DNA from 2 places in the Saccharopolyspora cebuensis genome. Region 1 is predicted to be linked to the other one. Evidence: riboswitches for the same ligand, from Rfam matches in the RefSeq annotation. Region 1 holds a riboswitch; the other holds the start of a gene.

Region 1 (10,702 bases):
GCGGCTCGGTGGCCGCCGACGCCAGCGCGGGCGGCGACGAGGACTCCTGGGACGCCGGGGCGCTGGCCGAGCTGGACATCCCGGTGCTGCAAGGGCTCTGCCTCACCACCAGCCGCGCCACCTGGGAGGACAGCGACGCCGCGCTGTCGCCGATGGACGCCGCGATGCAGGTCGCGGTGCCGGAGTTCGACGGCCGGCTGATCAGCGTGCCGTTCTCCTTCAAGGAGGCCGGGGACGACGGCATCCCGGTCTACCTGGCCGACCCCGAACGCGCCCGCCGGGTCGCGGGCACCGCCACCGCGCTGGCCCGGCTGCGGCGCACCGCCGACTCGGACAAGAAGCTGGCCGTGGTGCTGTCGTCCTACCCGACCAAGCACTCCCGGGTGGGCAACGCGGTCGGCTTGGACACCCCCGCCTCGGCGGTGGTGCTGCTGCACGCCCTGGCCGAGGCCGGGTACGACCTCGGCGGCCTGGACCTGTCCGGAGTGGACGGCGACGGGCTGATCCACCGGCTGATCGCCGCGGGCGGCCACGACGTCGAATGGCTCACCGACGACCAGATGTCGCAGGCCGCGATCCGCGTCCCGGCACCCCGCTACCGGGAGTGGTTCGACGCGCTGCCCACCGCGCTGCGCGAGGCCATGGCCGAGCACTGGGGTCCGCCGCCGGGCGGCCTGTACGTCGACGACGAGGGCTCGATCTACGTGGCGGCGCTGCGCTTCGGCAACGTGGTGCTGATGATCCAGCCGCCGCGCGGCTTCGGCGAGAACCCGATCGCCATCTACCACGACCCGGACCTGCCGCCCTCGCACCAGTACTTCGCCGCCTACCGCTGGCTGGCCGAGGAGTTCGGCGCCCATGCCGTCGTCCACCTGGGCAAGCACGGCACCCTGGAGTGGCTGCCGGGCAAGGGCCTCGGGCTGGCCGCCGAGTGCGCGCCGGACGCCGTGCTGGGCGACCTGCCGCTGGTCTACCCGTTCATCGTCAACGACCCGGGCGAGGGCACCCAGGCCAAGCGCCGCGGGCACGCCGTCGTGGTGGACCACCTGATCCCGCCGATGGCCCGCGCCGACAGCTACGGCGACATCGCCAAGCTGGAGCAGCTCCTCGACGAGTACGCCCTGGTCACCGACCTCGATCCGGAGAAGAAGCCCGCGCTGCGCAACCAGATCTGGGAGCTGGTCACCGCCGCCGAGCTGCACCACGACCTGCACCAGCAGGACCAGCCCGACGCCGAGTCGTTCGACGACTTCGTGATGCACATCGACGGCTACCTGTGCGAGATCAAGGACGTGCAGATCCGCGACGGGCTGCACGTCCTCGGCCGGGCGCCGGCGGGCGAGGAGCTGGTCAACGACGTGCTGGCGATCCTGCGCTCGCGGCAGGTCTTCGGCGGGAAGGTCGGGGCGCTGCCCGGGCTGCGGACCGCCCTGGCCGAGCGCTTCGGCCTCGACGAGCAGCACCTGCTGGCCGAGCCCGGCGCCGCGGTGGCGGTCCCGGGCGCGCTGACCGGACTGGTGGCGGGTCCCGCGGCGTCCGCGTCGGACGCGGTGGACCTGCTGGAGGAGCTGGCCCGGCGGCTGGTCACCGGCCTGGCCGAGGCGGGCTGGCGGGCCGACGGCGTCGCCGCGTCGGTGCTGGGCGGCCCCGACGAGCAGGTCGACGCGGTGCTGCGGTTCGCCTGCGAGGAGCTGGCGCCCCGGCTGGCCCGCACCACCGACGAGGTGGACAACGTGGTGCACGCCCTCGGCGGCGGCTTCGTGCCCGCCGGACCGTCCGGGTCGCCGACCCGGGGCCTGGTGTCGGTGCTGCCGACCGGCCGCAACTTCTACTCGGTCGATCCCAAGGCGATCCCGTCCCGCAACGCCTTCGAGGTCGGCTCCGCGCTCGCCGATTCGCTGCTGGCGCGGCACGTGCAGGACACCGGGGAGCACCCGCGCTCGGTCGGGCTCACGGTGTGGGGCACCTCGGCGATGCGCACCCAGGGCGACGACATCGGCGAGCTGCTCTGGCTGCTCGGCTGCCGCCCGACCTGGGACGACGCCTCCCGCCGGGTCACCGGTTTCGAGGTGGTGCCGCTCGCCGAGCTGGGCCGCCCCCGGATCGACGTGGTGGTGCGCATCTCCGGCTTCTTCCGGGACGCCTTCCCGCACGTGGTGTCGCTGCTCGACGACGCGGTCCGGGCGGTGGCGGTGCTCGACGAGCCGGACGAGGACAACTTCGTCGCCGCGCACTACCGCGCCGACCTCGCTTCGCACGGCGACGACCGGCGCGCCTCCACCCGGATCTTCGGGTCCAAGCCGGGTGCCTACGGGGCCGGGCTGCTGCCGCTGATCGACGCCCGGAACTGGCGCAGCGACGCCGACCTCGCCGAGGTCTACGCCACCTGGGGCGGGTTCGCCTACGGCCGGGGCCTGGACGGCCGGGAGGCGCGGACGGACATGGAGACCGCGTTCCGGCGCATCCAGGTGGCGGCCAAGAACGTCGACACCCGCGAGCACGACATCGCCGACTCCGACGACTACTTCCAGTACCACGGCGGGATGGTCGCCGCGGTGCGGGTGCTCGCCGGCGCCGACCCGGCCGCCTACGTCGGGGACTCCGCGGTGCCGCACGCGGTGAAGACGCGGACCCTCGGTGAGGAGACCAAGCGCGTCTTCCGGGCCCGGGTGGTCAACCCCAAGTGGATCTCGGCGATGCGCAGGCACGGCTACAAGGGCGCCTTCGAGCTCGCGGCCACCGTGGACTACCTGTTCGGCTTCGACGCGACCGCGGGCGTGGTGGACGACTGGATGTACGCCAAGCTCGCCGAGTCCTACGTCTTCGACGGCGAGGTGCAGGAGTTCCTGCGCACCTCGAACCCGTGGGCGCTGCGCGGGATGACCGAGCGGCTGCTGGAGGCCGCCGACCGCGGCCTGTGGGAGCGGCCCGATGAGGCGGTGCTGGCGGAGCTGCGCGAGGTGTACCTGGAACTCGAGGGCAGCCTGGAGGACTGAAGCACTCCTCTGTGGACGGCGATATCCCGCCGGACGGGTGTATTCAGCCGCGCGTCCAGTAACTCGACCGAGTGGTTAGCGGTCGGCGTGCGGCGCCCTCCGGTGCGCTGTGATCCGCTGGGGTCGTCAAGTGGTTCGGACCGGTGGGGGACCGGTTCGCGCGGACGGCGCCGGCCCACCCCCGCCCGTGGGGGAGGAGACAGCGATGACACGAGTTCCGCGCAGGGGAGCGGCGGCGCTGGGCGTGCTGGCGATGTCGGCGGCGCTGGCGACCGCACCGCTGACCGCCACTGCCGCCGAGACAGCCGGTGCCGCTGAGACCGCCGGTGCCGCCGAGACCGGGCCCGTCGCCTCGAAGGCACCGCCGATCGTCGGCGGCTCCCCGGCCCCGATCGCCGAGCACCCGTGGGTGGTCTACCTCGCCAACCCGCGGGGCGACCAGTTCTGCGGCGGCACCCTCGCCGCACCCGACAAGGTCGTCACCGCCGCGCACTGCGTGGACGGCGAGCGGCCGGGGTCGGTGCAGGTCGTCGCGGGCCGGGAGGACAAGCGGACCACCGCGGGCACCGTCGCCGGGGTGCGGGACATCTGGACCCACCCGGACTACCAGAGCGCCACCGCGGGCGCCGACGTCGCGGTGCTCACCCTGGACACCCGGCTCCCGCAGCAGCCGCTGCCGCTGGCCACCCCGGCCGACTCCGCGCTCTACCAGGCGGGCACGCCGACCACGGTGCTCGGCTGGGGCAACGTCGCCGAGGGCGGGCCCAGCTCCGACGTGCTGCGCTCGGTCCAGGTCCCGGTGGTGGCCGACGCCGACTGCTCGCGCGCCTACTCGCAGTACGACCCGCGCACGATGGTCTGCGCGGGCGTGCCCGAAGGCGGCAAGGACAGCTGCCAGGGCGACTCCGGCGGGCCGATGGTCGCCGACGGGAAGCTGATCGGCATCGTCTCCACCGGCAACGGCTGCGCCCGCCCGGGCTACCCCGGGATCTACACCCGGGTCGCCACCTACCAGGCCGACATCGCCGCCCAGCTCGGCACCTGAGGACCTGCGCCTGGGACTCCGGTGAGAGGGACGTCACGGCCGCCCGGGGGCTGCGCCACCGCGCGGCGCGGGCATACAACGGGTGGCTGTGACGTCGATGTGGTTGCGCGCGGCCTTCCTGCTCACCGTCGCGGGTTGGGGTGCCAACCAGTTCTCCCCGCTGCTGGCCGCCTACCAGCGGGGGCTCGGCGTGTCCGGCACCGCCGTCACCGGGCTGTTCGCGCTGTACGTGGTGGGTCTGGTCCCGGGGCTGCTGCTCGGCGGACCGCTGGCCGACCGGCGCGGGCGCCGACCGGTGGTGCTGGGCGCGGTGCTGCTCAACGGGGTGGCCACGCTGGCGCTGATGGCCGGGGTGCTGGCCGTGCCCTGGCTGGCCGTCGGGCGGGTGCTCACCGGCCTCGGCACCGGGGCGGTGCTGGCCGCGGGCACCGCCTGGGTCCGCGAGCTGACGCTGCTCGCGGGCACGACCGACGACGGCGCGGGCGCCCGCCGGGCCGGAGTGCTGCTGTCGGCCGGGTTCAGCCTCAGCGGACTGGTCGCCGCGCTGCTCGCCCAGTGGGCACCGCGGCCGCTGGTCGTCGCCTACCTGCCGCACCTGGTGCTGTGCGTGGCCGGGCTGCTGCTCGCGCTGGCCTGCCCGGAGACCCGGCCGAGCCGACCGGCGGCGACGCGGGTGCGGCAGCGCGACCGGCGGTTCCGCGCGCTGGTGCTGCCGGTGGCGCTGTGGGTGTTCGTCGGCCCCTCGATCAGCTTCGGCGTGCTGCCGGGGCAGGTCGCCCCGGCGGAGTGGGAGACGCTGCACGCGGGACTGGCCGCGCTGCTCGCGCCCGGCACCGGCGCGCTGGTGCAGCCGCTGGCCCGCCGCCTCGCGGCCCGCGGCGAACGGGTCCCGGCGGTGGTGGGGCTGGGCCTGCTGGGCCTCGGGCTGGCGCTGGCCGCGCTGACCGCGGCGCGCGGGATGCCGCTGGCCGCCCTGGCCTGCTGCGCGCTGCTCGGCGCGGGCTACGGGTGCTGCTCGACCTACTGCCTGACCGTGGTCGGGCGGATCGCCGCGCCCGGCGGGCTGGCCCGGCTCACCTCGGTGTTCTGGGTGGTCGCCTACCTCGGCTTCGCCGCGCCGTACCTGTTCGCGCTGGCCGCCCCGGTCGCCGACGCCCCGGCGCTGCTGGCCGGGCTGGCGGTCCTGGCGCTGCTCACCGGCCTGCGGTCAGCTCGCCACCAGCCCGACCGAGATGGTCAGGAACGCCGCGACGCTGACCAGGTCCAGCGAGTGGGAGAACCGGGGGTGCCGGAGCCGGTGGGCGATGCGGGCGGCGGCCAGCACGATGGTCAGCTCCCAGAACGCGGCGAGCACCAGGAAGATCACGCCTAGCACCACGAGCTGCACCGCGGGCTGCGCGGCGGCGCCGACGAACTGCGGCAGGAACGCCAGGCTGAACAGCAGCATCTTCGGGTTGGTCAGGTTGCTCAGCAACCCGCGCAGGAACGGGTTGGACCGGTCGGGCACCGGCTCGGCCAGCCCCCCGGCGCCGGCGCGGCGGGCCAGCCAGAGCCCGCGCAGGATCGATCCGGCGAGGTAGACCAGGTACGCCGCGCCGACCCACTTCAGCACCGACAGCACCGCCGGGTACCGGGTGATCAGCGCGCCGAGGCCGCCGATCACCGCCGCGACCTGGAGCACGCTGGCGGTGTGGATGCCGACCAGGGCGAGCAGCCCGGCGCGGCGGCCCACGTTCAGCGAGGTGCGCAGCAGCAGGAAGGCATCGACTCCGGGGGTGAGGATCACGACCGCGCTCGCCAGCAGGAAGGCGGGCAGCGGGGTGGGGTCCAGGAGCACGTGCGGTTCCTCCTCGCGCTGATCTCGTGTCACCCGACCAGGCGTAGTTCGCCGCTCCGCCTGCGGGGACGCGGCGGAGTCGGTGGTGCCGGTTCGGGAGGATCGGCGAACGATCGCGCATCGGTGCGCAGATTTTGTCGCCGAGGGCCATCATATCGAAATATTTTCCCGAAACCGTGTGACTCCCCTCTCGTCATTCCCGGTATCGGTCCGGCTACGGTCCGTCCGGCGACAGGGTTCCGGCGGTGGAGGGACGGCGAGGTGGGCAGCAGCAGGAGCGGGCCGGTGCGGATCGCGCTGGCGGGCGCGATGACCGTGCTCGCGGGGGTCCAGCCCGCGCACGCGGACGAGCAGCCCCAGGGGCGCGTCCTCGGCGGCGGGCCCGACTCCACCGACCGGGCGCCGTGGGCGGTCGCGCTCACCGACGGGTCCGGGCGGCAGTTCTGCGGTGGCGCGCTGGTCGGCCCCGTCGAGGTGGTCACCGCCGCGCACTGCGTGGTCGACGGGACGGGCTCCCAGCGCGGGCCCGCCGACCTGCGGGTCGTCGCCGGGCGCACCGACCTCGGCACCGGCGCCGGTGTCGTCGGGCGCGTGGTGCGGACCTGGGTGCACCCGGAGTACGCGGGCTTCGAGCAGGGCGACGACCTCGCCGTGCTCACCCTGGACGCGCCGCTGCCGCAGCGGCCGATCCCGGTGGTCGCCCCCGGCGACCCCGCGCCGTACCGGCCCGGCACCACCGGCCGGGTCTACGGCTGGGGGCGCACCAGCGAGGTCGGTGCGTCCTCATCGACGTTGCGCTCGGTGACCGTGCCGGTCACCGACGACCAGACCTGCGCCGCGGCCTACTCCACCTACGACAGGACCGAGATGTTCTGCGCCGGGGTGCCCGAGGGCGGTCGCGACGCCTGCGCAGGCGACTCCGGCGGGCCGTTCGTGGTGGGCGGGCGGCTCGCCGGGGTCGTCTCCTTCGGCACCGGCTGCGGCCGCCCCGGCGTCCCCGGCGTCTACACCAGGCTCGGGGGTTACCCGGAGCTCGCCGACCAGCTCCAGCCGAGTGGTGTGGGCAACTCCCGGTCCGGGTGACCAGGGCCTCCGGCCCGATGCTGTGATATCCAGGTTCAGGTGACCCTCCAGCCGCTCGCGACCGCCGTCCACCGCGCCTACACCGCGGACCTGGACGCCGACGACTTCTACCGGATGCTGCGCCTGCGCGTCGACGTCTTCGTCGCCGAGCAGCAGTGCGCGTACCCGGAACTCGACGGCAGGGATCTGGAGGAGACCACCCGGCACTTCTGGATCGATTCCGCCGATGGTTTCGTGCTCGGCTACCTGCGCCTGCTGGAAGACCCCGACGGCGTCTACCGGATCGGCCGGGTGTGCACCGCCCAGAGCGCCCGCGGCCTCGGGCTGGGGCGCAAGCTGATGCGCGCCGCCGTCGCCGAGGTCCGGCGCAGCCCCGTCGTGCTCTCCGCGCAGACCTACGCCGTCGACTTCTACCGCTCCTTCGGCTTCGCCGAGGACGGGGAGGAGTACCTGGATGACGGCATCCCCCACGTCCCGATGCGCCGCGCCTGATCCCCCGCGCGCCTGATCCCCCACCCCGCAACGACGACGGCACCGCTGAGCTCCGAAAGGCGGCCGACGCCCCACCCACCTCACCCGAAAGGGAACTGAGTGAGGGGCACCCTTGCCCAAGTTACTTGGACAAGGGTGCCCCTCACCTAGTTCCCGAACGGGTGGGGTCCCTGACGTGGCGCTGGTCTCGGGTGTGTTGGTCCGGTGATCGGGGTCTGCGACGATGCCGGGTGATCCACGCGAGGGGTGCGGCAGGAAGCCGGTGCGAATCCGGCGCGGTCGGCGCCACTGTGACCGGGGAGCGGTCCGCCACCACGTGCCACCGGGCGATGCCTGGGAAGGCCGGCGGCCCGCGCCGATCCGGGAGCCAGGACACTGCGGCCCCTCCTTCCCGATACCCGGGGCGTCCGACACCCGAGGAAGGAACCCGGCATGACCGCTCCTCCGCGCGCCGCCGCGCGCTTCCCGTTCTCCGCCGTGGTCGGTCACGACGACCTCCGGCTCGCGCTGCTGCTCAACGCGATCCACCCGCGCATCGGCGGGGTGCTGGTGCGCGGTGAGAAGGGCACCGCCAAGTCGACCGCGGTGCGGGCGCTGGCGGGGCTGCTGCCCGCCCTCGACGTCGTCGAGGGCTGCCGGTTCGGGTGCGCCCCCGACGCGCTGGACGACCGGTGCCCGGACGGCCCGCACGACGCGGTGGTGGCCCAGCGCCGACCGGCCGGGCTGGTGGAGCTGCCGGTCGGGGCCACCGAGGACCGGCTGATCGGCTCGCTGGACCTGGAGCGCGCGCTGACCGAGGGCGTCCGCGCCTTCCAGCCCGGCCTGCTGGCCGCCGCGCACCGGGGCGTGCTCTACGTCGACGAGGTCAACCTGCTGCACGACCACCTGGTCGACCTGCTGCTGGACGCCGCGGCGATGGGTCGCGCGCACGTCGAGCGCGACGGGGTGTCGGTCTCGCACGCCGCGTCGTTCCTGCTGGTCGGCACGATGAACCCGGAGGAGGGCGAGCTGCGCCCGCAACTCCTGGACCGGTTCGGCCTGACCGTGCACGTCGCCGCCGCCCGCGAGGTCGCCACCCGGACCGAGGTGGTGCGCAGGCGGCTGGCCTTCGAGGACGACCCGGAGGGCTTCGCCGGGCAGTGGGCGGAGGCCGACGCGGAGCTGGCCCGGCGCATCGTCGAGGCCCGCGCCCGCCTGGACGCCGTGGTGCTGCCGGATTCCGAGCTGCGCCGCATCTCCGCGCTGTGCGCCGCGCTGGAGGTCGACGGGATGCGCGCCGACCTGGTGCTGGCCCGCACCGCCGTGGCGCACGCGGCGTGGCGCGGCGCGGACGCGGTGGCCGAGCAGGACGTCGAGACGGCGGCCCGGCTGGCGCTGCCGCACCGGCGCAGGCGCGACCCGTTCGACGAGCCGGGGATGGCGGAGGACCAGTTGCAGCAGGCCCTCTCCGAGGCGGCCGAGCACGCCGGGGACGGCGACGACGACCCGCCGCCGGACGGCCCGGGCGGCGGCGCTCCGGAGGACGGCGGACCCGACGACGGCGGTCCGGACGACGGCGGACCCGATGACGGTGGTCCCGATGATGGCGGTCCCGGGGCCGGTGCTCCCGGCAGCGGCGATGAGGGCGAGGGCGGCCGCAGCGGTGGCGCTGACGGCGACGAGGGTTCGGGCGGTGCCGACCGCCAACCCGCGGCACCGGAACCGGCCTTCCGGGCGCGGCTGCTGGAGGTGCCGGGACTCGGCGAAGGCGCCCCGGGACGGCGTTCGCGCAGCCGGTCCCGCACCGGTCGCGGGGTCCGGGCTTCCGCGGTGGAGGGCAACGGCGTGCACCTGACCGCCACGCTCGCCGCGGCGGCCCCGCACCAGCGGGCGCGCGGGCGCAGCGGACCCGGCCTCCTGCTGCACCGCGAGGACGTCCGCCGGGCGGTCCGGGAGGGCCGCGAGGGCAACCTCGTGCTGTTCGCGGTCGACGCCTCCGGGTCGATGGCGGCGCGGGAGCGGATGTCGGCGGTCAGCGGTGCGGTGCTGTCCCTGCTGCGGGACGCCTACCAGCGGCGGGACAAGGTCGGCGTGGTCGCGTTCCGGGGCGACGGGGCGGAGGTGGCGCTGCCGCCCACCTCGTCGGTGGACGTGGCCGCCACCCGGATGCGCGCGCTGCGCACCGGTGGCCGGACCCCGCTGGCCGACGGGCTGCTCACCGCGCGGTCGGTGCTGCGCACCGAGCGGACCCGCGATCCGCAGCGCCGCCCGCTGCTGGTGCTGCTCACCGACGGCAAGGCCACCGTCGCCGTCGACGCGGCGGCGGGTTCGGCCCGGGAACGCGCGCGCCGCGCGGTGGACGACGCGGTGCGCGCCGCCGGGCTCCTCGCCCGGATGGAGGTGGCCTCGGTGGTCGTCGACTGCGAGAGCGGTCCGGTCCGGCTCGGCTTGGCGGAACGGGTCGCGACGGCCCTCGACGCGCCCCGGTTGCGGTTGGAGGAGCTGTCCGCGGAGAACGTCGCCGGGGTGGTCCGGGCGGCGCGGCCGGACCGGCAGCGCGCCGCCTGATCTCGGTTCGGTCACGAGATTCGGCGTTTCGCGGCCGGGATCGCGTGGTGCGTTGGTACCGTTGCCGCTGTCCGCCTGACCCCCAGAGGTGGACTTCCCGAGTGCCCCCGCGCTCCCGGCAACCCCCAGGTCGGTGGAGCGCGGGGGCCTTGTGGTTCCCGGGGCCGGGTTCGGCGGTGCGCGGGGGAATTCCCGCAGGCGGCCGTTCGGGGCCATCCCGTTGGCCCGTTCGGGTCCAGTTCGCCGCGCGGGCCCCGGTGCGGCGGGCGTTGCGCGGGTGCGGGACACCGCGGCGAGATCAACAGGTGCTACTTTTCCTCGTGCCGGGGCGTGTCCAAACGAATCGGGGACGGTGCGAGATGGCCGAATCGGCCGGTGCCGTGGCGGGACTCGCCGCCGCGAACGAAGCCATGATGGGGATCATCAACGCCGCCAACGGCGGCCGGTTCCAGGTGACTCCCGAAGCGGGCGAGGAGCTCATCCGGATCTTCGAGGACATGGGCGAGGAAATGCGCGGCATGTGGCAGGACCTCGACCTGCTCAAGCAGAAGGTGCCGCTGGGTCCGAGCCCCGCCGGGCAGGAGATCGCGCACTTCGACCGGCTCGTCGCCGCGGGCGACGACGGCCGCTCGTACGAGGAGATGCTCCGGCAGTTGCGCAGCCGGGTGCCGGAGGTCGTCGAGGCGATCCGCAAGGGCATCG
Region 2 (10,702 bases), on a different contig from region 1:
GCTTGAGCCGGTCCGGGATCCGCTGGACCGGGGCGAGGCTGCCGTCGTGGTACTTCAGGTCGGCGACCATCGCCTCGTCCCAGAGCCCCGCCGCCTTCAGGTCGGACACGAGCTGCGGGTTGATGACGGTGAAGTCGCCGGACATGTTCGACTTGACGTAGAGGTTGCGGTACAGCGGTTCGACGGACTGCCCGACGCCGCAGATGTTGGAGATCGTCGCGGTGGGCGCGATCGCCATCACGTTGGAGTTGCGCATCCCGTCCCGCAGCACCTGCTCGCGCAGCGCGTCCCAGTCCAGGGTGGACGACCGGTCCAGGTCGACGTCGCCGCCGCGCGCCTCGGCCAGCAGCTCCAGCGAGTCGATCGGCAGCACGCCCCGGCTCCACAGCGACCCGTCGTAGGACTCGTAGCGCCCGCGTTCGGCGGCGAGCTCGCTGGAGGCGGCGATGGCGTGGTAGCTGACCAGCTCCATGCTGCGGTCGGCGAACTCCACCGCCTCGGCCGAGGCCATCGGGATGCGCTGGGCGAACAGCGCGTCGGCGTGCCCCATCAGGCCGAGGCCGACCGGCCGGTGCCGCAGGTTCGACCGGCGGGCCTCCGGGATCGTGTAGAAGTTGATGTCGATCACGTTGTCGAGCATCCGCACCGCGGTGCGCACGGTGCGCCGCAGCCGCGCCGCGTCGATGCCGTCGGGACCGACGTGCTGGGCCAGGTTCACCGACCCCAGGTTGCACACCGCGACCTCGTCGGCGCTGGTGTTGAGGGTGATCTCGGTGCACAGGTTGGAGGAGTGGACCACGCCGGCGTGCTGCTGCGGCGACCGGAGGTTGCACGGGTCCTTGAAGGTGATCCACGGGTGCCCGGTCTCGAACAACATGGTGAGCATCCGGCGCCACAGGTCCACCGCGCGGACCCGGCGGAACACGGCGATCTCGCCCCGGTCGGCCGCCTGCTCGTAGGCCCGGTAGCGCTCGGCGAACGCGGTGCCGTAGAGGTCGTGCAGGTCGGGCGTCTCGTCGGGGGAGAACAACGTCCACTGCTCGTCGGCCTCGACGCGGCGCAGGAACTCGTCGGGCACCCAGTTCGCGGTGTTCATGTCGTGGGTGCGCCTGCGGTCGTCGCCGGTGTTCTTGCGCAGGTCGAGGAATTCCTCGACGTCGATGTGCCAGGTCTCCAGGTAGGCGCAGACCGCGCCCTTGCGCTTGCCGCCCTGGTTGACCGCGACCGCGGTGTCGTTGGCGATCTTGAGGAACGGCACCACGCCCTGCGAGTTGCCGTTGGTGCCGCGGATGTGCGCGCCGATGCCGCGCACCGGCGTCCAGTCGTTGCCGAGCCCGCCCGCGTACTTCGACAGCAGGGCGTTGTTGCTGATCGAGTGGAAGATCGCGGCGAGGTCGTCGTCCACCGTGGTCAGGAAGCACGACGAGAGCTGCGGGCGGGTGGTCCCGGCGTTGAACAGGGTCGGCGTCGAGCACATGAAGTCCATCGAGGACAGCAGCTCGTAGAACTCGATCGCGCGCGCCTCGCGGTCGTCCTCGCGCAGCGCCAGGCCCATCGCGACCCGCATGAAGAACGCCTGCGGCAGCTCGTAGCGGGTGCCGCCGACGTGCAGGAAGTAGCGGTCGTAGAGGGTCTGCAGGCCGAGGAACCCGAAGGCGAGGTCGCGGTCGGGCAGCAGGGCGCGGCCGAGCCGGTCCAGGTCGAACGAGGCCAGTTCCGGGGCGAGCTGACCGGCGTCGACGCCGAAGCGCACGTAGTCGGCGAAGTAGCCCGGGTACTGGTCGCGCATTTCGACCTGGTCGGCTTCCCGCGGCTGTCCGGCCAACAGGCTCAGCACCTCGCGGCGCAGCTTGTCCAGCAGCAGCCGGGCGGTGACCGCGAAGTAGTTCGGTTCGACTTCGACCAGGGTGCGCGCGGCCATGATCTGCGCCAGCGCGAGTTCGTCACCGCTGATGCCGTCGTAGATGGTGCGCTGGACCTCGGCCAGCACGGCGTCGGCCGATACCCCGGTCAGGCCGTCGCACGCCTGCTGGACCACGGTGGACACCCGGGTCCAGGTCGGGGTGGCGAGTGTTGCGGTCACTTGGGCTCTCTCCCTCGCGAGCTCGGTGGACCACGACGGCGCACGGGGAGACCGCGGGGCGGTCGTCCGCGTGGACCCGCCCTCGAGGTCCCGGACAGGCACGCGCGCGGCGTGCCACCGGTGGCAGGTCTTCGGACTCACGGGCGGCCTACTGGTCGTGGCTTCCCAGGCTCGACGAGCCCAGTGCCGGATACGACGGTCGTTCCCGTTCACCGCTGCGGGGCAGTCCCGGACTCGCACCGGGTTCCCTCTTCGCCACCGGATCGCTCCGGTGGACCACCAGCGGCCACACACTACATCTTGGGTCAGCTCCTCTTTCGGATGGCCACATACCGGTGTGTCGGGCTTCCGGTCGACACGCCCGGACCGGTCGCCGAGACTGGCGGGGCGGACCACGGGGAGAGGGGGATCCCGGCATGGGGGCCGTCGACGAGGCCGAATTGCGCAGGCTGCTCGCCCAGCTCAGCGTCGCGGACAAGGTCCGGTTGCTGACCGGGGCGGACCTGTGGACGCTGCACCCGCTCCCGGAGATCGGGCTGCGTCCCTTGGTGCTCTCCGACGGTCCGCACGGCGTGCGCGGCCCCACCTTCGACGAGCGCGATGCCTCGCTGCTGCTGCCGGTGGCCTCGGCGCTGGCCGCCACCTGGGACCGGGCGGCGGCGCGCACCGCGGGCGGGCTGCTCGGCGACGAGGCCCGCAGGCGCGGCGTGCACGTGGTGCTCGCACCGACCGTCAACCTGCACCGCACCCCGTTCTCGGGCAGGCACTTCGAGAACTTCTCCGAGGACCCGCTGCTGGTCGCCGCGATGGGCGCCGAGGTCGTCGCGGGCGTCCAGTCCCGCGACGTGGCCGCCACGCCGAAGCACTTCGCGGCCAACGACAGCGAGACCGAACGGCTGTCCTACGACGTGCGGGTGGACGAGCGGACGCTGCGGGACGTCTACCTCGCCCCGTTCGAGCGGATCATCGCCGAAGCCGGGCCGTGGGCGCTGATGGCCGCCTGCAACTCGGTCCTCGGCCGGTCCATGACCGAGAACTCCTGGCTGCTCAACGACGTGCTCAAGGGCGAGTGGGACTGGGACGGCGCGGTGGTGTCGGACTGGTTCGCCACCCGCTCGGTGGAGGCCGCGGCGCTGGGCGGGCTGGACCTGGCCATGCCCGGGCCGGGTGGGCCGTGGCGGGAGCTGGGCGCCGCGGTGGAGGGCAACCGGGTGCCGGAATCCGTGCTCGACGACAAGGTGCTGCGGCTGCTGCGGCTGGCCGCCCGCACCGGGGCGCTCGGTCCGGAGCGCCCGGAACCCGGTCCACCGCCGGAATCCGCCCGGCCCGCCCTCCGCGACCTGGCGACCCGGGGTTTCGTGCTGCTGCGCAACGAACCGGTGGACGGCGCGCCGCTGCTGCCGGTGCCGGGCGAGGTGTCCCGGATCGCGGTGATCGGGGAGAACGCGCTGCTGCCCGTGGTGCAGGGCGGTGGTTTCTCGCGCGTCAGCCCGCCGCACGTGGTCACCCCGCTGGACGGGGTGCGCGCCGCGTTCCCCGCCGCCGAGGTGTTCTACCAGCGCGGGGTGCACCACCGGCGGCTGCTCGACCCGATCCCGCGCGCGGCGGTGCGCGATCCCCGGGGCGAGGGGACGGGCCTGCGGGTGGAGCACCTCGACGCCGACGGCGAGGTGCTGCGCAGCGAGCTGCGCGGCACCGACCGGCTGCTCTGGGCGGGCGACCTGCCCGCGGGCACCGAACGGCTGCGGGTGCGCGGCGAGCTGGCCGCCGCGGAGGGCGAGCACCGGTTCGGCGTGCACGGCGCCGGCCGGGTGCGGCTGTCGGTGGCGGGACGCGAGGTGCTCGACGCCGACAACGTCGCCGGGCCCGTCGACGATCCGGTGGGCGAGCTGCTGGAGCCGCCCGAGCAGCGCGTCGACGTGGTGCTCGTCGACGCCGACGTCACCGGTGGGGCGGTGGCGCTGGAGGTCGAGTTCACCCCGGCCGAGCCCCGCGGGCTGGTCGTGCTCGGGCTCGGGCACCGGGACCAGGAGCGGGACGAGGCCGGCGAGCTCGCCGCCGTGCGCGCGGTGGCGCGGGAGGCCGACCTGGCGGTGGTCGTGGTCGGCACCCACGACGAGGTGGAGACCGAGGGGCGGGACCGGGTCTCGCTGAGCCTGCCCGGCACCCAGGACGAGCTGGTCCGCCGGGTGGTCGAGGCCAACCCGCGCACCGCCGTGGTGGTCAACGCGGGGGCGCCGGTGCTGATGCCGTGGGCCGACGAGGTGCCCGCGCTGCTGTGGACGTGGTTCGGCGGGCAGGAGTACGGGCACGCGCTGGGCGACGTGCTGCGCGGCGCGGCCGAGCCCGGCGGGCGGTTGCCGACGACGTTCCCGGCGGAGCTGGCCGACGTGCCGGTTCCGCTGCCCGGGGTGCTGCCGGTGGACGGCGAGCTGCACTACACCGAGGGATCGCTGCTCGGCCACCGCGCCTACGCGGCGTACGGGGCCGAGCCCGCCTTCCACTTCGGGCACGGCCTCGGCTACACGACGTGGGAGTACGAGACCGCCGACGACGACGGCGACGCGGTCCGGGTGGTGCTGCGCAACACCGGGGACCGCGCCGGGCGCGAGGTGGTCCAGGTCTACGCCCGGCCGGACGACCTGCCCGCCTCGCTCGTCGGCTTCGCGGTGGCCGAAGCCGCAGCCGGTGACCGGGCGCAGGTGCGGGTCGCGGTGTCGGGGCGCCCCGGCGCGGAGCACCGCCTGGAGATCGGCCGCGGGCTCGGGGATCTGCGGCTCGTCGTCGACGGGGGCTGATCCGGGGGCCCGAGAACGGGGAGGACGTGACCATGCTGACCAAGCAGCAGGCGGCGGCAGCGGTCCGCGACGCCAAGGCGGAACTGGGCATCACCTGGCGGCAGCTCGCCGACACCGTGGGCAGGCCGGTGGCCTGGACCACGGCGGCGCTGCTCGGCCAGCACCCGATGGGCGAGCAGGAGGCGCGCGCGGCGGCGTCGCTGCTGGACCTGGAGCCGGAGGTGGAGGCGTCGCTGCGGGAGCAGCCGTACCGGGGCGCGCTGGGGCACCAGGTGCCCACCGACCCCACCGTCTACCGGTTGCACGAGGTGCTGGAGGTCTACGGGCCGACGATCAAGGAGCTCATCCACGAGGAGTTCGGCGACGGCATCATGAGCGCCATCAACTTCCGCCTCGACGTGCGTCGGGAGTCCGATCCGCAGGGCGACCGGGTGGTGCTCACCCTGAACGGCAAGTTCCTCCCGTACCAGTGGTGACGACCACCCCGCCCGCCCGCGGCCGTTGCCGGGCCACCCGGCAGTCGCTGCGCCATCGCGGGCCGGAGCAACGTTGTGGTCGGCGCATTCGGGAACGAAAAAGCCCCAGGCCGCGTGGCCTGGGGCTGCTGTGCGCCAACAGGGACTCGAACCCCGAACCCGCTGATTAAGAGTCAGCTGCTCTGCCAGTTGAGCTATTGGCGCTGGCACGTCGATCTGGGATTCCGTTCCGCATTTCCGCTTCCGGCGGGTGCTTCCCGGTCTCCCTGGCGACGTGAAAAACAATAGCACGGTTCCGGAGGGCCTCTCGCAGGGGGGTCCTCGATCGATCGAGGGCGCCGGGAACGCAACCTCACCCGGGGGCGTTGCGTCTACGAAGAGTGTAGATCCGCTGCGGGGATCACTCTGTGCAACGACCGGTGCCTGCACGCTCGGTCGGGGTATTGCTGCACACTGTTCCCGAGCGGTTTTTGGCGTATCGAATCGAACGGACTGTCGCCCATGAAGGTGTTGCGTAATCCTGTCGGGAGGTCCGCAGGGGTGTCGCGGTTGTTGTCGCTGCTGGTCCTCGGAGTGGTGGCGGTCTTACTCGCGGGGTGCGGCGGTTCCGGCCCCGCGGCGGAGCCCGCCGGGGAGCCCGCGGTGCCCACCGTGCGGACCACGCCGGACAACGGCGCCCAGGACGTCTCGCCGACCGGCGAGATCACCGCGTCGGTCACCGACGGCACGATCACCGAGGCGACCATGACCAACGAGTCCGGCGAGCAGGTCAAGGGCGCCGTCGCACCGGACCGCACCAGCTGGGCGGTGGGGGAGCCGCTGGGCTACGGCAAGACCTACACGCTGTCGGTGACGGCGCAGGGCCAGAGCGGTGAGCCGGTCACCCACCAGTCCACGTTCACGACGGTGAGCCCGAAGAACCAGACGTACGTGTCGATGAACCCGCTCGACGGCCAGACCGTCGGCGTGGGCCAGCCGCTCGCCTTCTACTTCAGCGCCGACGCGCCCGCGCCGGACAAGGAGCGCGCCGAGCAGGCCATCGAGATCAAGACCGAGCCGGCCGTCGAGGGCGCCTTCTACTGGTACGACGACCGCGAGGTGCACTGGCGGCCGAAGGAGTACTGGGAGCCCGGCACCAAGATCGAGCTGGACATCAACGTCTACGGCAAGGACCTCGGCAACGGCGTCTGGGGCCAGGAGGACCGCGAGGCCACCATCACCATCGGCGACGAGGTGGTGCTGCACGCCGACGGCGCCAGCAAGCAGATGCGGGTGACCCGCAACGGCGAGCTGCTGCGGACCATCCCGGTCGCGCTCGGCTCCCCGGAGTTCCCGTCCAACAACGGCGCCCACGTGGTGACCGAGAAGCACCCGAAGTACCTGATGGACTCCACGACCTACGGGCTCCCGCTGGACCAGGGCGGGTACAAGACCGAGGTCGAGTACGCCGTGCGGATCTCCAACGGCGGCGAGTTCCTGCACGCGGCTCCGTGGGCGGCGGCCGATCTGGGGCGGCGCAACGTCAGCCACGGGTGCATCAACATGACGACCGAGGATGCCAAGTGGGTGTTCGACCTGCTCAAGAAGGGCGACGTCGTGGAGATCACCAACTCCGGCGGGCCCGATCTGAAGTCCTGGGACGGCTTCGGCGACTGGCAGGTCCCGTGGCAGGAATGGGTCGCGGGCAACAAGTGATGCGGTCGGCCGGACCCTCCGGGGTCCGGCCCTCCCGGTGCCGGCCGTTCGCGGAACGACGAAGGCCCCGCTCCTGCTGGAGCGGGGCCTTCCGCGTGGGGTGAGTGACGGGATTCGAACCCGCGACTCCTGGGACCACAACCCAGTGCTCTACCGACTGAGCTACACCCACCACGTCCGCCGGATCAGCGGGACAGCCACCTCGTTCGTGCTGACCGCCTCAGCCGTGCCGGTGGAACCATCCTAGCGCGTCGCGCCGCGGGCTCCCGCACCGGCCCCGGTTTCGGCGATCGTGCGAGCTCAGCGCTCGTCCCCGGCCTGTTCCTGGCGGGCCTTCTCGATGCCGCCGACCCCTTCGCCGTCGAGCAGTTCCGCGGCGATCTCCTGGGCCCGCTCGCTGGACGGCCCGGGCGGCTCGACGAACGCGGTCCGCCGGTAGTAGGCCAGCTCCCGGATCGACTCCCGGATGTCGGCGAGCGCCCGGTGCGCCAGCCCCTTCTCCGGCTGCGCGAAGTAGATCCGCGGGTACCAGCGGCGGCACAGCTCCTTGATCGACGAGACGTCGACCATCCGGTAGTGCAGGTGCGCGTCGAGGGCGGGCATGTCCCGGGCGATGAAACCCCGGTCGGTGGCGATGGAGTTGCCCGCCAGCGGCGCCGACCGGCCTTCCGGCACGTACTTGCGGATGTGGTCCAGCACCTGCCGCTCGGCTTCGGCGAGGGTGGTGGTGGAGCGGCGCACCTCCTCGGTGAGCCCGGATTTGGCGTGCATCTCGCGCACCACCTCGGGCATCCCGGCCAAGGCGTCGTCGTCGGCGTGGATCACGATGTCCACGCCGTCGCCGAGCACGTTCAGTTCGGAGTCGGTGACCAGGGCCGCGATCTCGATCAAGGCGTCCTTGCCCAGGTCGAGCCCCGTCATCTCGCAGTCGATCCACACCAGACGGTCGTTCACCTGTCCGAGCCTAACGCGGCGGCGGGCGGTGTCGCGCGACCGCTCCTCAGCCGGCGTCGCGGCGGGCGAGCAGGTCGCCGGGCACCACCTTGCCGGTGGCGTTGCGCGGCAAGGAGTCGAGGAACACCACCTCGCGCGGCAGCGCGAACGCCGACAGCCGGTCGCGCAACCGGTCGCGCAGCCCCTCGGCGTCCAGCTCGGCGCCCTCGCGCAGCACCACGAACGCCGCCAGCCGCTGCCCGAACTCGGCGTCGTCCACCCCGATCGCGGCGGCCTCGGCCACCTCGGGCAGCGCGGCCACCGCGTCCTCGGTCTCCTTGGGGTAGACGTTCTCCCCGCCGGAGACGATCATGTCGTCCTCCCGGCCGACCACCTGCAGCCGTCCGGCCGCGTCGAACCGCCCGAGGTCCCCGGTGGCCATCAGGCCGTCCCGGAACTCCTTGCTCCCGCCGTGGGTGTAGCCCTCGAAGAGCATGTCGTTGCCCGCGAAGATCCGGCCGGTCCGGCCGCGGCGCACCGGTCGGCCGTCCTCGTCGAGGAGGCGCACGGTGGTCCCGCGCGGCGGACGTCCCGCGGTGCCGGGGGCGGCGCGCAGGTCCTCCGGCGTGGCGATGCTCACCCAGGAGACCTCGGTGGAGCCGTAGAGGTTGTGCAGCACCGGTCCGAACCGCTCCCGGAACCGCTCGGCGAGGTCGGCGGGCAGCGCCGAACCGCTGCTGGCCACGATCCGCAGCGCGCCGTGGTCGTAGCCGCGCTCGGGCAGGTCGAGGATGCGCTGGAGCATCACCGGCACGGCGAACATCGACGTGCAGCGGTGCCGGTGCATCGCGCCCAGCGCCTGCTCCGGGTCGAACTTGCGGCGCAGCACCATCGTCGCGCCCAGCACCGAGGCGAGCTGGAAGGCGGCGAGGCCCCAGGTGTGGAACAGCGGTGCGCCGACCAACATCCGCTCGCCCGCGCGCAGCGGGACCCGGGACAGGATGGTCGCGACGGGGGCCAGGCCCGGCGGTTCGGGCCGCCGCGCGCCCTTCGGGGTGCCGGTGGTGCCGGAGGTGAGCACGACCAGCCGGGAGCGCCTGCCGGGCCGCGGCAGCACCCGGGTCGAGCCGGTGGCCACCAGGTGCTCGACCGTGGAGTGGCGGGTGGTGCCGTCGGTCCAGGCCAGCACCACGTCGAGGTCCTCGGGCAGCGCGTCGAGGTGGTGGGTGAACTCGCCGTCCACCAGCAGCACGCCGACCTGCTGGGCGCGCACCACCTCGGCGACCTGCTCGGTGGGCAGCCCGGTGTTGAGCAGCACGACGTCGACGCCGAGCTTGCCGGCCGCGACCATCGCCTCGATCGGCCCGTGGTGGTTGCGGCAGAGCACCCCGAGGCGGGTGCCGGGGGCGAGCCGGGCGCGCAGCGAGTGGGCCAGCCTGGTGGTGCGCTGGGAGACCTCGGCGTAGCTGAGCGCCCCGCGCTCGTCGATGATCGCCGGGCGGTCCGGGTGCCGGATGGCGCCGACCGCGAAGCCCAGCGGCGGGGTGATGCCCCAGCGCCGCCAGGCCAGTGCGATGCGCAGCAGCTTGTCCGGCCGCATGGGGCGCACGACGCCCTGCCGGACCAGCACGCCGATCGTGTTCAGCGGGGCGAGCAGCCGTTCCAGGAGGCCGGCGGACCGGCGCAGCACCACGTTCACGCATCCACCCTCTCGGTACGAGTTACCCGGGAGTAGATGATGCCCGTTCGCGTTCCGGGCGGGAAGGCCCGAGCGCTCAGCCGTCCTCGTCCGCGGCGAGCACGACGGCGTCCCGCAGCGCGGCCCGCAACCGGCCGACCTCCAGCGGGGAGAGCACCGCGGCATCCCCCGGCGGGGAGACCACCACCACCTCGCCCCGCTCGACGAACACGGACATGTCCCGCCTGCGGCCCGCCACGTCGCGACAGGTCACGTGCCACTTCTTCGCGGTCTTCACCAGCATCCCCCGCATCCGTCGAACGTCGTCCCATCATGGGACGCGGCGGGTGCGGGCACATGACGCCGAAGGCTCCCGGGTGCGCGGATCGACCGTCCGGGGGATGGCCGACCCCCGCTCAGACCGGGCGGACGACCAGCCCGCCCGCCTCGGCGGTCAGGGTCAGCGAGCGGTCCTCGAAGTCGGCGATCGGGAGCTCGTCGCGCACCAGCAGGTGCCGGGCCCCGAACGCCTCCACGCGGGCCTGCCGGGTGGTCAGGGTCCGGGGCTCCTCCCCGGTGCCGCCGACCTCGATGCGCAGGCCCTCGTCGGTCACGGTGAGGCTGACCCAGCCGCCGGGCACCGACAGCGCCTCGCCGTCGTGCTCCACGGTCAGCGTGCTCTCGGCCGGGCACTCCGACCGCAGCGCGACGTGGGACAGCGCGACGTCGCGGCGCCCGTCCTCGGCCGCCATCGCGATCACGTTGCGGGAGACCTCGTCGGCCGGACCGTCGACCGGCTTGGGGGTGAGCACCGGGGCCTGCGCCTTGGCCGCCAGCCGGTAGGGCTGCCAGGACCCGGCGCCGGTCAGGTTCACCACGGCGGTGATCGGGGACTCGGTGGCGGGCAGCTCCGCACCGGACGCCGCGGTCACCTCCACGGCGGTGACGCCCCGCTCGTCCAGCAGGTCGCGCAGCGCCTTGCCGCGCTGGCGGCTGTTGCGGTCGAACGCGCGGTTGATGGCCACGGTCCCGGAACCGG

Evidence for each region. A riboswitch is a leader RNA that binds a small molecule or an ion and turns the genes downstream of it on or off. The one in region 1 is predicted to bind cobalamin.
Region 2: it holds a riboswitch for cobalamin, as region 1 does, so the genes downstream of both, ABD976_RS17395 (ribonucleoside-diphosphate reductase subunit alpha) here and ABD976_RS00830 (VWA domain-containing protein) in region 1, are expected to answer to the same signal.

Annotation. Positions count from the first base shown of each region.
Region 1 covers NZ_BAABII010000001.1:183,365-194,066, reverse strand. Annotated here, with positions in the region: gene cobN (cobaltochelatase subunit CobN) at 1-2,996, shown strand, start outside; gene ABD976_RS00855 (S1 family peptidase) at 3,202-4,041, shown strand; partial or broken gene ABD976_RS00850 (MFS transporter) at 4,139-5,143, shown strand; gene ABD976_RS00845 (LysE family translocator) at 5,249-5,911, opposite strand; gene ABD976_RS00840 (S1 family peptidase) at 6,140-6,961, shown strand; gene ABD976_RS00835 (GNAT family N-acetyltransferase) at 7,001-7,453, shown strand; cobalamin riboswitch at 7,706-7,831, shown strand; gene ABD976_RS00830 (VWA domain-containing protein) at 7,886-10,000, shown strand; gene ABD976_RS00825 (hypothetical protein) at 10,360-10,702, shown strand, end outside.
Region 2 covers NZ_BAABII010000012.1:1,581-12,282, forward strand. Annotated here, with positions in the region: gene ABD976_RS17395 (ribonucleoside-diphosphate reductase subunit alpha) at 1-2,083, opposite strand, end outside; cobalamin riboswitch at 2,189-2,379, opposite strand; gene ABD976_RS17400 (glycoside hydrolase family 3 protein) at 2,500-4,881, shown strand; gene cynS (cyanase) at 4,914-5,357, shown strand; tRNA gene ABD976_RS17410 (tRNA-Lys) at 5,489-5,561, opposite strand; gene ABD976_RS17415 (L,D-transpeptidase) at 5,898-7,052, shown strand; tRNA gene ABD976_RS17420 (tRNA-His) at 7,149-7,224, opposite strand; gene orn (oligoribonuclease) at 7,353-8,006, opposite strand; gene ABD976_RS17430 (AMP-binding protein) at 8,053-9,684, opposite strand; gene ABD976_RS17435 (hypothetical protein) at 9,761-9,967, opposite strand; gene ABD976_RS17440 (hypothetical protein) at 10,080-10,702, opposite strand, start outside.